Regions from separate parts of the Sporomusa intestinalis genome, predicted to be linked through region 1. Evidence: riboswitches for the same ligand, from Rfam matches in the RefSeq annotation. Region 1 holds a riboswitch; each other region holds the start of a gene.
The links. Region 1 has a riboswitch for cyclic di-AMP ahead of ACZ481_RS09955 (C40 family peptidase). Riboswitches for the same ligand answer to the same signal wherever they lie in the genome.
Positions count from the first base shown of each region.

Region 2: another riboswitch for cyclic di-AMP. It lies ahead of ACZ481_RS23790 (4-hydroxy-tetrahydrodipicolinate reductase); the one in region 1 lies ahead of ACZ481_RS09955 (C40 family peptidase).
Region 3: another riboswitch for cyclic di-AMP. It lies ahead of ACZ481_RS12130 (peptidoglycan-binding protein); the one in region 1 lies ahead of ACZ481_RS09955 (C40 family peptidase).

Region 1 is NZ_AP042390.1:2,190,822-2,195,045, forward strand. Features, by position in the region: gene aroH (chorismate mutase) at 1-135, shown strand, start outside; gene ACZ481_RS09950 (glycosyltransferase family 2 protein) at 287-1,246, shown strand; cyclic di-AMP (ydaO/yuaA leader) riboswitch at 1,346-1,476, shown strand; gene ACZ481_RS09955 (C40 family peptidase) at 1,480-2,148, shown strand; gene ACZ481_RS09960 (ABC transporter ATP-binding protein) at 2,266-3,990, shown strand; gene ACZ481_RS09965 (metal ABC transporter ATP-binding protein) at 4,182-4,224, shown strand, end outside.
Region 2 is NZ_AP042390.1:5,114,795-5,119,018, forward strand. Features, by position in the region: gene ACZ481_RS23785 (beta propeller repeat protein) at 1-1,344, shown strand, start outside; gene ACZ481_RS23790 (4-hydroxy-tetrahydrodipicolinate reductase) at 1,516-2,286, opposite strand; cyclic di-AMP (ydaO/yuaA leader) riboswitch at 2,417-2,551, opposite strand; gene dapA (4-hydroxy-tetrahydrodipicolinate synthase) at 2,798-3,676, opposite strand.
Region 3 is NZ_AP042390.1:2,589,769-2,593,992, forward strand. Features, by position in the region: gene guaB (IMP dehydrogenase) at 1-782, opposite strand, end outside; gene ACZ481_RS12130 (peptidoglycan-binding protein) at 933-1,568, opposite strand; cyclic di-AMP (ydaO/yuaA leader) riboswitch at 1,572-1,707, opposite strand; gene ACZ481_RS12135 (hypothetical protein) at 1,868-2,365, opposite strand; gene ACZ481_RS12140 (2-hydroxymuconate tautomerase) at 2,436-2,621, opposite strand; gene ACZ481_RS12145 (hypothetical protein) at 2,791-3,354, shown strand; gene ACZ481_RS12150 (TVP38/TMEM64 family protein) at 3,397-4,071, opposite strand; gene ACZ481_RS12155 (hypothetical protein) at 4,124-4,224, opposite strand, start outside.

The sequences.
Region 1 (4,224 bases):
GAGCTGGAGTGTCCGGAGGCGCTGCCGCTTTGTATCCGGGTATTAATTCTTCTGAATACAGACACCCGCCAGTCGGATATCAGACATGTTTATCTGCATGGGGCGATAAACTTGCGCCAGGACATGAAGCTATAATACGGCTGCTGTAAAGCCTGCTTTGTCAAACGACCAAGCAGGCTTTAATAATTACCTCCCGGAAGTAAAATGCTATTAAAATACAGGAATTTTATTGCAAACAGGGGCTGACAGTGCAATAATAGATGAGTGGCAACAGGGAGGGAAGGGTATGGAACTGAGTAAGCAATTGATTTCCATTGTTGTACCGGTATTCAATGAACAGGAGAATATTGATAACTTTTACCAGGAAGTTGTTAAACATATGGCGCCGCTGGCCTATTCTTTGGAGCTGATCTTTATTGATGACGGCTCGAGTGATGCCACGCCCCTGATTTTAGAGCGGTTGGCGCAGGCGGACGGGCGGGTGCGGGCTTTGATTATGGCCCGGAATTTCGGCCATCAGGTGGCCTTGACCTGTGGGTTGGATTATGCCAGAGGCCAGGCTGTCATTACCATGGATGGCGATATGCAGCATCCGCCGGACATGATTCCGCGGCTGATTGCGGAATGGGAAAACGGTTTTGAGGTGGTGCAAACAGTCAGGATTACCACCGAAGGCGTTTCCTGGTTTAAAAGCCTGACTTCAGGCCTGTTCTATAAACTGATGAATGTGATGTCCAATGTACGGGTAACTGAGGGCGGGTCTGATTTTCGTTTACTGGACAGAAAAGTGGTGGACAGCTTCTGCCGGTTCCGGGAACGGGCCCGGTTTATTCGCGGCATGATCAGTGCGATCGGCTACCGGCAGACTTATATAGAATTTGTTGCCCCCAGGCGATTTGCCGGGAGGTCCAAATTTTCCCTGCGCCGCATGCTGCATTTTGCGCTTGACGGTATTACCGCCTATTCCAAAACCCCGCTGCGCATTGCTTTTTATGTGGGTATTGCCATGGGCTTTGCCAGTATTATTCTGACGCTGCAGGTCCTGTACATCCGGTTGTTTACCAATGAAGCTGTTCCCGGCTGGACAACAATTACTGCCAGTATTTTGCTGCTGGGCGGTTTGCAGCTGTCCGGCATCGGGATTATTGGCGAATATATCGGGCGAATCTTTGAAGAGGTAAAACAGCGGCCCCTTTACTGGCTGCGGGCGGAGATCACGCGGCCAGAAGAAAACGACGAGAGGTAAATGCTGGGCAAATAACTTATTTTTTTTGCCTAATTATTGTAAAAAAAACGCAATTTTGGGCAGGAATTTTTAAATTTAAACAGAATATAACATGGGTGAGCGTATAGAAAGCCGAATCCAGCTCCAGTACGGGGGAACCAACTTATGGGGTGAAACCGGAGAGATTTTCCGGTAGGGTGCCTGCAACCCTAACCCGGCAGCTAACCTCGGAGGCCAGCGAGAGGAGAAACAGTTTGCACAAGTTTTTTGGGTTCATTGTCGCTTTTTGTCTCTTTTTCGGAACCACTGCTTTCGCCTTTGCTTCTGGTACTTATGAAGCCGGCGATCAGGGCGAAGAAGTAGCCGCAATTCAGTCCCAGCTTAACAGCCTTGGCTTTAATGCCGGTGCAGCTGATGGTGATTTCGGCGACGCGACGGTCAGCGCCGTGAAGGCTTTCCAGAAGGCCCGTGGCCTTGAAGTCGATGGCGTAATCGGACCGCAAACCTACCGGGCTCTGATGGGGCGGGATATCCCTGTCAGCCGTGATTCTTCCACCACTTCGGTACGGCGGATTATTCAGACCTCTATGCGCTATACAGGTGTGCCGTATGTCTTTGGTGGGACAAGCCCTAATGGATTCGATTGTTCGGGTTTTACACGTTATGTTTTTGCTCAGAGCGGTGTTTATTTGCCGCGAATGGCTGATGAACAGTTTGCAGTTGGGCGGACCGTATCGTACAACAGGCTCCAGCCGGGTGATCTGGTGTTCTTCAGCACTTACGCTGCCGGGGCATCCCACAGTGGCATCTATCTTGGTGACGGCAAGTTTATTAGTGCTACGTCCAGCCGCGGTGTTGCTATTGACCGCATGAACAGTAGTTACTGGGGACCGCGCTATGTCGGTGCCCGCAGGGTGATGTAAACTGACAGCAGGGAAGGCTTTAGCAGCCTTCCCCTTTTATTTACCAAAGACTTGTGTTTTCTGAATCGATTTTCCACACCAGAAGTAGTTGTCCGATTATTGCGGTGGAGATATGCTATGTTAAGTTTTTACTGGCGAAAATTCATCATTCCCTATTGGCTGCTGGCTGCAACGGCGATAGTTTGTTTTGTTATCGCCACTGCTGCCGGCCTCGCGGCCCCGTTGGTAGTAAAACTGTTGATTGACGATGCCCTGGCGGGCGGCAGTATTGCCTTCCTGCATTTTATTACAGCCGGAATTATCCTGCTTTATCTGATCCGCGGTTTGTTCTTTTATGGCTATGGTTATGGTATGGCTAAAGCCGGTAACAAAATGCTGGCCAGACTGCGCGCCGATATGTTTCATAAACTGCAGTCACTGGATTATGCCTACTATATGAAGACGCCTTCGGGAGAGATTGTTTCATTATTTACCAATGATCTTTTGTTTATCCAACAGGCAGTTACAACGGGGATTCCCGACGTTATTGTCGAGTCCCTTAACCTGCTGGCCATTATGGCTATCATGATTTATTTTGACTGGGAGCTGGCAATGGTTACTTTTGCCACTTTGCCCTTCATTATTGTGGCCATCAGTTGTTTCAATCATAAAATAGGCCGCCTGGGAGCACTTGTGGAACATCACCTGGCTAAAGTGACGGCCATTATTCAACAGTCGGTCGTAGCGGTTATGATTGTGCAGAGTTATGCCCGCGAAGAGTATGAGTACCGAAAATTTAGCAGCAAGCTCCGGCTGGCTGCTGCTGATTTGCTGAAAGCCCAGCGGTTAAGCGCGATGCTGGTGCCGCTGGTTGAATTTCTGGCCGCTATTGGCCTAACCGTTATTGTCTGGTACGGCGGGCGGGAGGTTATCCGCGGCGACCTTACCATCGGCGGCATGTTTGCCTTTCTTGTTTACATTATCAATGTACCGGCGCCTGTCGGCAAAATTAGTCAGGGCCTGACCCAGCTTAAACTGGGATTGGTCGCCTGGGAACGGATTAGCCGGCTGCTGAACGAACAGCGGCCGGCAGTGGCGGACGGCCGGCTGGAACTGGCTCAGGCGCGGGGGCTGGTAGAATTCAGGCGTGTTACCTTTGCCTACCGGCACGGGCAGCCGGTGCTGAACAATATTAACGTGACAGCGCGCCCGGGCGAGGTAATTGCCATTGTGGGGCCGAGCGGGGCCGGGAAATCATCTTTTGCCAACCTGCTGCTGCGATTTTATGACCCGGAGAGCGGAGCCATCCTGCTGGACGGTATTGATATCAGGGACCTTACATTCAGTTCCCTGCGCAGACATATTGGTTTTATTCAGCAAGAGCCGGTATTATTTAACATGTCCATCCGGGAAAACATTCGTTATGGCCGGCCTGCAGCCACCGTGAGCCAGGTTGATCAGGCAGCCAGGCTTGCCAACGCCTATGAATTTATTCAGGCGTTGCCGGCAGGCTATGATACTATGGCCGGTGAATTAGGCGGCAGCCTTTCCGGCGGTCAGCGGCAGCGCATCGCAATTGCCCGGGCCATTATCACCGAGCCGGCCATATTGCTCCTGGATGAGCCGACTGCGGCCCTTGACGCCCATACGGAAAAGCTGGTGATGGCTGCGATCAGGCAGGCCGGAACCGGGCGCACCACTTTTATTATCACCCACCGTATGTCCACCATCATGGCCTCTGACCGGGTTCTGTACTTAACAGGCGGCACGATAGCCGAAACCGGCACCCATCAGGAGCTTATCGCTCAGGGAGGGGCCTATGCCCGGGCCTATGAGCTTGGTAAACTGCGCATAAGTGAGTAAAATAATGGTAATAATCATAACACCATCCTGCGGCCGGTCTTTATTGGGAGAGTATAGATTGGTCGCTGTATTTTTTCATAGCCTTGGCTTAAAACTGCCGGCAGGAATTGACAGATGCCAGTAAGGCTGATAACATCTAGCTAGGAATATTCTTATGTAGAGTATCCGCAACACCGGCTGAGGAGGCTACTATGGCTGAAGTTAAACTGCATAATATTACCTTTGGTTACAATA
Region 2 (4,224 bases), 2.6 Mb from region 1:
GATATCGACAACCCCGACAATGCCAGACAGAACAATTATACCGCGTCAATGGCTGAATTAGGCGATTACATGTATGTCGGCACAGCCAGAAATATTCCCTATACAGTGATAAGCAGCGGCTTATTCGGAAATATTCCTGTTCCGTCGGCCCTGATACCCCAAAATATCGATAACGCCGCCGAAATCTGGCGCTATAAAAAAGACGGCACAGCGGGCTGGCAGCGTGTGTATAAAGCACCGGCCGCACCGTTAATCATTGGCTTTCGCTACATGATCACCTACAATAATGTCCTGTATGCCGGCGCGCTTACACCGTCAAGCCCGGAATTGTTAATCCTAAAATCCACAGACGGCGAAACCTGGACGCTCCTGGACGCCAATATTCAGGGCTATGCAACCAGCGCCATTGCCATCCACCAGGGACGGCTGTATATGGGGGCCCAGCCGCTAACCGGCGTTGCCGAAGCCCGGTTATTTACCACAACGGATCCGGAACTTGGCTGGGAAGAAGTGAATCTCGCCGGCGGTCCTAACGGCAATCCCCGGGGTAATATTGACCTGCTGCTAAGTTATAACGACCAACTCTATGTGGCCACAGCCCTGCCGACAGGCTTTGAACTTTGGCGGACCAACAATACGTCACCGCAGGTAAACGACTGGAAGCTGGTTGTCGATAAAGGCGCCGGCGATGCCCGCAATGAACACCCCTGGTCGCTGGCGGTCTTTAAAGATCATATCTATATTGGTACAGCCATGGAAGCGGCGATTCTAAGCCTCAATCCGGGCGACCAGATTGTAGCCCCCAAGGGCTTTGATGTCATCCGGATTGCGCCCGATGACAGCTGGGAATTGGTTGTAGGGGGAATCCCGGTCAGTCCCACAGAACCTGTCACCGGCACGCGCGGCCTGCCGTTAAGCGGCTACCCTTCCGGCTTTGGCGATCTGACCAATGGCTACTGCTGGCAGATCCAGGCTTTTGACGACAAGCTTTATCTGGGCACCTGGAGCTGGAATAATCTGCTGCCTCAGCTTATCTCCGTGATTCCTGATATCGTGGAAACACTGCTGCCTGCCAATCCAGCAGGCACTATGACCCGCTTTCTTAGATATATCTTCTCCGCTTATCTGGTTAATGCGCTGTATGTTATCGGCTACAGATCACTTGGCTGTGATCTCTGGGAATCCAATGACGGCATTCTCTGGCTGCCGGTGTCTCTAAATGGTTTGGGTAATCCCTATAATTATGGTGTAAGAAAATTATTTGCCGGGGCAGATCAAAAACTATACCTGGGGACGGCAAACCCGTTCCAGGGCTGCGAAGTCTGGGTAAAAACCGCTCAATAATAATAGTGAGCAAAACAGACCTGCAATAATAGTGAGCAAAACAGACCTGCCGCGCCAGGCACAAACGCAAGCAGCTTTCCCTGATCAGGGAAAGCTGTTTTACTCACTATACGTCCTGTATATACTAAACAGATTGCTGCAAGTCTTCAGCAAGAGGCAGGGGTGGCCAAGCTAATATACAGGAATATTCTGCCTGAACATCTCGGCTATGATCGTTTCCATCGCGTACATGCCCGGCGGCTTGCCTATCAGAAAATTCACGGCAAAGATAGCGCCCTGGCCAAAGGCTGCCCGGCTAATGCTTTCATGGGACAGCCGGATCGTCTGGTTCGGCATGCCAAAGATAATTTCATGGCGGCCGACAATACCGCCGACGCGGATAGAATTCAGATGCTCCTCCACATTAAGGTTAAGCACATTGGCAATTCTTTTCGCCGTTCCCGATACCTCTTTTTTCCCCTTAAAATGCTCCTCAACAATCTCAATGTCCGCATGGGGCGCTATTTTTTGCAAAATTTGCGCCGCAACCATCAATACATTAATCCCTAACGTAATATTAGGAGAATAAAGTACTGGCGCAAATTCTGCATAGGATTTCAGCACTTCCTGCGCTTCCTGCTCATATTGGGAAATGGCGGAAATTATGGGTATTCCCGCCTGTGCCGCTTTGGCGTATTGGTATACACCGGATGAGTCTGAAAAATCCACCAGCGCATCCACTGGCCTTTCTCTAAAAAAACTATCATCAATGTCATCAACAGAGAAAATCTCCCCGGCATCAAACTCATGCCCCAGCAGCCGGCTGGCATATTTTTGATGATCAGCATCACCTTTACGAACTACCCAAGCCAGCGTAAATAAGTTGTCCTGCAAAAATTCATTAGCAACCACTTTACCTGTTTTCCCAAAACCGAAAATGCCAATCCTTGTTTTCCCCATCATACTCCTCCTTAAAACTGTAGTTTGTTCTTTTTCTACCCTCATCCTGCATGTTGATAGAAATTTCAAAACCAGCTTTGAGAAGGATTCTCAAAGGTATTTGTTAGCCTTTGAGAGCGGCAGGACAATAACATCCTTCTCTTTCAACGCCTACGAGGTTAGCTGACGGATTCGGGCAGAAAGAAATTCGCCCTACCTGCTTGCACAGGATTCACCCCAAAGATGGTTCCCCCGCTTCCAATTACATGAAACTCGGCGATTGCCTTTTAACAGAAAACACAGGTTTATGTTTAATAATACCTTATTTTCCTTTTATTTACAACTCCTAAGTGACAGCAGGCCCCGGAATTGTCTGCAGGACCCGACTGGCAACTTTACACCTTCCCCTAAAGCATATCATTAATAACGACGATTTACAAGACGAAACCACCGTCCCCGTGTCAGCATAAATTAAAAACTCCTGCACTTGGCCTGCATACAGGAGTTTAGAAAATGTTTTTTACCGGGAATACATTTAAAGCAGGCCGTAAGCCTCCATCTCAGCCCGGAGCAACGCCAGGTTTTCCTCACTGATTTCTGTTAACGGCATCCGGCACTGGCCGGCTTTGTACCCCAGCAGCCTGACCGCGGCTTTAATCGGAATCGGGTTTACCTCGCTAAACAAGGCTTTGATCAGATTAAGGGTTTGCAGCTGCAGCCTGATGGCACCGGCAAGGTCTCCCTGGATAAATTTCATGACCATAGCGTGAGTATCCCGGGGGATAATATTGGCCATCACCGAAATAACCCCCTTCCCCCCCAGTGACAATACCGGCAGGACCATGTTATCGTCACCTGAATACACGGTAAAACCCTCACCACATAAATTTACCACATCACCTACCTGCCCCAGGTTACATTCTTTAACCGCAATAATATTGTCTATTTCCGCCAGGGCTTTTATCGTCTCGGGATTCAGATTAAGGTTGGTTCTACTGGGTACATTGTACAGAATTAACGGAATGCCCACACTGTCGGCAATAAGCTTAAAATGGCCATACAGTCCCTTTTGCGTGGCCTTATTATAATAGGGCGTAACTGACAACAACCCGTCGGCGCCAACCGCTTCGGCGGCCTTCGACAGCTCGATGGCATGGCGGGTATCATTACTGCCGGTACCGGCAATAACCGGTACCCGTTTGTTAATTGCCTGTACGGCAAATTTAATCGCGGCAATATGTTCGTCATCAGGCATTGTTGAGGCTTCGCCGGTAGTGCCACAGACAATAATGGCATCTGACCCGCCCTGAATCTGAAACTCAATCAGTTCTGTGAAAGCCTGATAATCAATGCCGCTGTGGGCAAAAGGAGTTACAATCGCTACGCCGGAGCCGATAAATAATGGTTTCTTCATTAGTCTAACCGCCTTTATTTATATTTTAACATTAGCTCTTCCCGCTATCATAATATCAATATTCCCATCCCGGTATAAGAAATCCTGCCGCTCAGCCTGGAATTTAAAATATATCTGCCGCTTCTGCCGGCAGCGACCTAGAGTGAAATGTTTTCTTTTACCCTATTGACAAAAAACCGTTGTCCTGTGATAATGAATAATAAATAAACAATATCCCCCGTACAACGCCCATTAACAAACAAAACTGTAAACAAATCAGGCTTTGCGGGAGAAATTGTTTAATTACAGCAGTACAAGTAATGATTGGGATGAAAGCAACAGGACAAACACTGCAGAGAGCCGGCGGCTGGTGCAAGCCGGTGTGTGACTGTGGCCGTTACCTCGCCCATGAACTCTCCTGTTGACTTGTATACATTGTGAAGTATACAACAGACAGGGGCGCCGCCCGGCGTTAAAGAGGCTGTCCGCTTCCCGGCGGCCATAAAGAGTACAATGTAGGGTGGTACCGCGCATTCGCCCCTACTGGCAGAGAGTTCTGCCAGTAGGGG
Region 3 (4,224 bases), 400 kb from region 1:
ACTGAATCAAGAACCCCCCGGGAATGACCATGGGCAGTATCCACGACAATTACATCAACTTTAGCGCCGACAATAGCCTCCACCCGCTCCATCATGTCTGATCCGACCCCGACTGCGGCAGCTACCAGCAGCCGGCCTTTGCCGTCTTTGGCTGAGTTTGGATATTTTTGAGCTTTTTCAATATCTTTAATGGTAATGAGGCCTTTCAAGTTGCCTTCAGAATCAAGCAGCGGCAGCTTTTCAATCCGGTGTTCGCGCAAGATGGCTTTGGCTTCTTCCAGCGAAGTGCCGACATGGGCGGTGATAAGATGCTCTCTGGTCATACAGTCGGATATTTTACGGCTAAGATCAGTTTCAAAACGCAAGTCCCGGTTGGTCAGTATTCCCACCAGTTTATTATTGGTGGTAACAGGAACCCCTGAGATCCGGTATTTTTCCATAAGGTCGTGGGCATCCTGGAGTGTATTGTTAGGCGACAGGAATATGGGGTCAACAATAATACCATGCTCAGACCGTTTGACTTTATCAATTTCGTTGGCCTGGCGGGCGATCGGCATATTTTTATGGATTACCCCGATGCCGCCTTCGCGGGCCATGGCAATCGCCATCCGGGCTTCGGTAACGGTATCCATTCCTGAACTGATAATGGGAATGTTGAGCTTGATATTTTTAGTCAAATATGTAGATACTTCCACTTCCCTGGGCAGTACTTCCGATTTTGCCGGAACAAGCAACACATCATCAAAAGTTAACCCTTCAGGACCGAATTTGTTGTCGAACATTGACTAAACTCCTTTCACTAGTAAGGTACTAAAACACATCTAATAGGTATTTCTCACTATAATAACATAAATAAAGTTACCAAATCTACCATTTTTCATGTCTTGAATAAAAAAAATAAAACAATGCCTGGTATGCACCAGGCATTGCTGTTAACCAAGAACATATACTTTAACTTGTTGGACGCCAAAATCATAAGCCTTAGCTACAGAGACCATGGCGATGTCGATGCGGTTGCCTTTAATTGCCCCACCGGTGTCTTCGGCTATGCCATACATGCCGCTGCCGTCAGCAAACTGGATATATACCCTTGAGCCAAGGGGAATTACCCGGGGGTCAACCGCAATGACACCTGGGCGTATCTGTGTGCCCATATAGGTCAGATTGCCCCATTGGCCATTGTCGTGCGGACCGGGAGCATAAGCCGTAGCTTTGATGTCGAGCACGGCTTTGTAACGTTCGGGCGCACTGCCGCGTGATACCTCTGTTCCCCGATTGCCCACCAGAATTTGCAAGGTGGCCTGCCCGGCAATACCGTCGGCATTAATATTTTTCGCCTGCTGGAGTTCTGTAACCGCTTGCTCGGTGCTGTCACCATATATGCCATCAACTGCAAGGTTATAGCCTAAATCATTGAGCCGGCCCTGAAGCTCCCGGACATCCTGGCCTTCCATACCTGGCTTGAGGGTCTGGTCGCCCAGGGCAGCGGAAACTGGTGACAGCCAGAGAGTGGCAGCCAGAACAGCCAGCGCGCCGGTGCTGTACACAATTTTTTGGATGTTTTTCATTTAGATACCCCTTTCTAAAGCCTACGAGGTTAGCTGACGGGTTCGGGACAAAGGGAAATCCCTACCGCATAGCGCGGATTCACCCCCAAAATGGGTCCCCCATTTTCCTCTTAATAAGGAAATTCGGCTTGTCGATAGTGTACATGATTTTTGGGGGTAAAGCAAGTTGACATAAGTTTGTTTATTAGTAAATAACGACTCTTATCTTTGTTTTTTGGGCATATGCCCGGTAATGCATGGTTTTAAAGAAAGGCCTGTAAAAAATAAAGAGGCTGCAGTTTTGCAGCCCCTGTTCCCGGTTATAATTCTTTACCCAGCATAAACGGGGCAAAGCCGAGTTGCCCCCAATAATAGTTCACTGAGGATTGAATAATACCGGCCAAGCGTCCCCGCAATATTTTTTTGGTTTCGGCTAAGGAATGAAAAAACAGTCTGGCCGCCGGATGGGCGTTATTGGCGGCCGCCTGCTGGTAATACTGGGCCGAGCGGTCTATTAGAGTGTATATAGACCAGAGGGCTGTCAGGGCCGGCAGGTTTACCGGATCGGTCCCAGGCTTGGCCTGGGCTGTGAACTGCTGCCAGTCCGAGTCACTGCCCAGGAGTTCGGCTGCTTCGACAACCGGGTACCTGGCAATATCAATATCTACAGTACTGGCAACAGTGAGTAAAGCATAGAACTTTTCCTGGAACGTATTAACCAGCGTCATTGCCGGCAATGATCCGGTATGGGCTGCCAGTATTGCAAGCTGATTATTTAGCGCAGTTTCCAGTTCAAGGGCGAATTGAAGCGGCACCATATCAGCTGAGTCACCACCTTTTAAATATTATTAGGAAATTAGGCCATTTCCTCACGAAATGGCCTAATGCTTATCTATCTGCTGCTAATACGCCAGCTTTGGCAATATGTTGGGTTGGAGCCTCGCGTAAGACAATGGTTACCGCTTCCGGCGGGCATTTGGCTGTTTCCACAATCGCTTCAGTTACCTTTTTAACTAATTCCCGTTTTTGCTCCAGGGACCGGCCTTCTAACATGTCGATTTGTACAATGGGCATAGTTATCCCTCCTGGTTATTTATAGTTTTTATTTTCGCCATACATACATATAATCCCTGCTGAATGAATAGAGATTATATGACTTCGGAACTCTCTATCACTAATTCATACTATGTAGCATACGATACAATAGAGTTCCACGATCATGAAAAAAAAAAGGAGGATTTTTATGGCTACCTTAAAAGATATTGAAAGAGTTTACGGGTGCGAAATTAATGCTATTGATACGCCGCCCTTCACGACGACCCTGCCTGCTAACGGCACCGTAAGCCTATGCTCGATTACTGTACCTACACGCCGGGACGCCTATCTGGTACGAGCCGTCATCAACTGGAGCGTAACCTTTACACCAATAATACCGACTGTGAGCGTTGTCTTAAGCACCCCCGGCTTTGCCCAGGCTCAATTTGAAATTTTGAAAGATGGCGGCCCGATTGCCCGTGTAACACAATCTCTTGGCCAGCTAGGGTTTACGATTGGTGCCCTTTTCAGTACCCAAACCGCCAGTTTTGGTGTGGCCGCGCTACAGGTCCTGGATACAACATCACTCTGCGGGAATACCAATGAAATTTCAACTTTCGAGGTGCGCGCCACCAACATCGCTTTGTCTGTGCCGTCAGGCATCAGTGGTACCTCAATTATCCCCTTAGGCAGTATTGTATCAGCAGTTGGCCATGTGTCGCTGGTGGTTGAGCAAGTTGATACCTGCAGGCAAGAGGAGATTAATTCTTAAAAGCTACCTGTAACGGGCACACCGGCGTTGTGCCCGTTTATATTATTTGCACTGGCGTTTCTTTCGCGCCTTGCGCCACCACAGGCCACCGTAGAGTGCAGCCACCAAAGTGATAATAAGCATAAGCCGTATACTATTTTCACCGGCAAACACCAGATCATGACCCAGTAAGACCTTGATGATTACCGGCGGCAGTTTGCCGATCCCTGTGGCTAGTAGGAAGTCCTTGCAGGAAATCCTGCTGATTGCGGCCACGGCGGTAATAATTCCTGACGGGGCTAAGGGCAGCAGCCTGGCAAGCAATAGCGCCTTGAAGCCATTGGCGGCACTATAGTCGTCTATCTGCTTTAAATAGCAGCTTTTCTTAATCGAGCGTTCGACTAACGAGCGAAAGCAGTAACGGGCAAAGACAAACATGGCTATGGCCCCGAGAACTTCGCCCGCCCAGGAAATCATGATACCCCAAAACAACCCGAAAACAATACCGGCTGCCCCGGAAAGAATCATAAACGGAAAAACAATGGTAAAGGTCATGACAACAAATAAAATAAGCGTAACAAGGACAGCGCCGGCACCAAAGGAGCGAAGGTATTCAGCCAAAGCGGCAATATCACCCTTTTCGATAATACCGTACGCCTGCTGAAAAAATTCCGGCTGCCACAGGTACATTAGGATAATAAGTGTCAGGACCGCCAGCCAACCCAGGGCTTTTTTCATTTCATATCCTTCCTGTTCTTTAAAAACAGCGCTACACAGCGCTGTTTCGGGGTTAATCGTATTGAGACAGTTCTTTTCTGAATATGTTGCAAGAGCCCTCCAGCCAGTGAATACAGTCAGCACAACGTCGGGCATAAGTGGACGGCGATACAT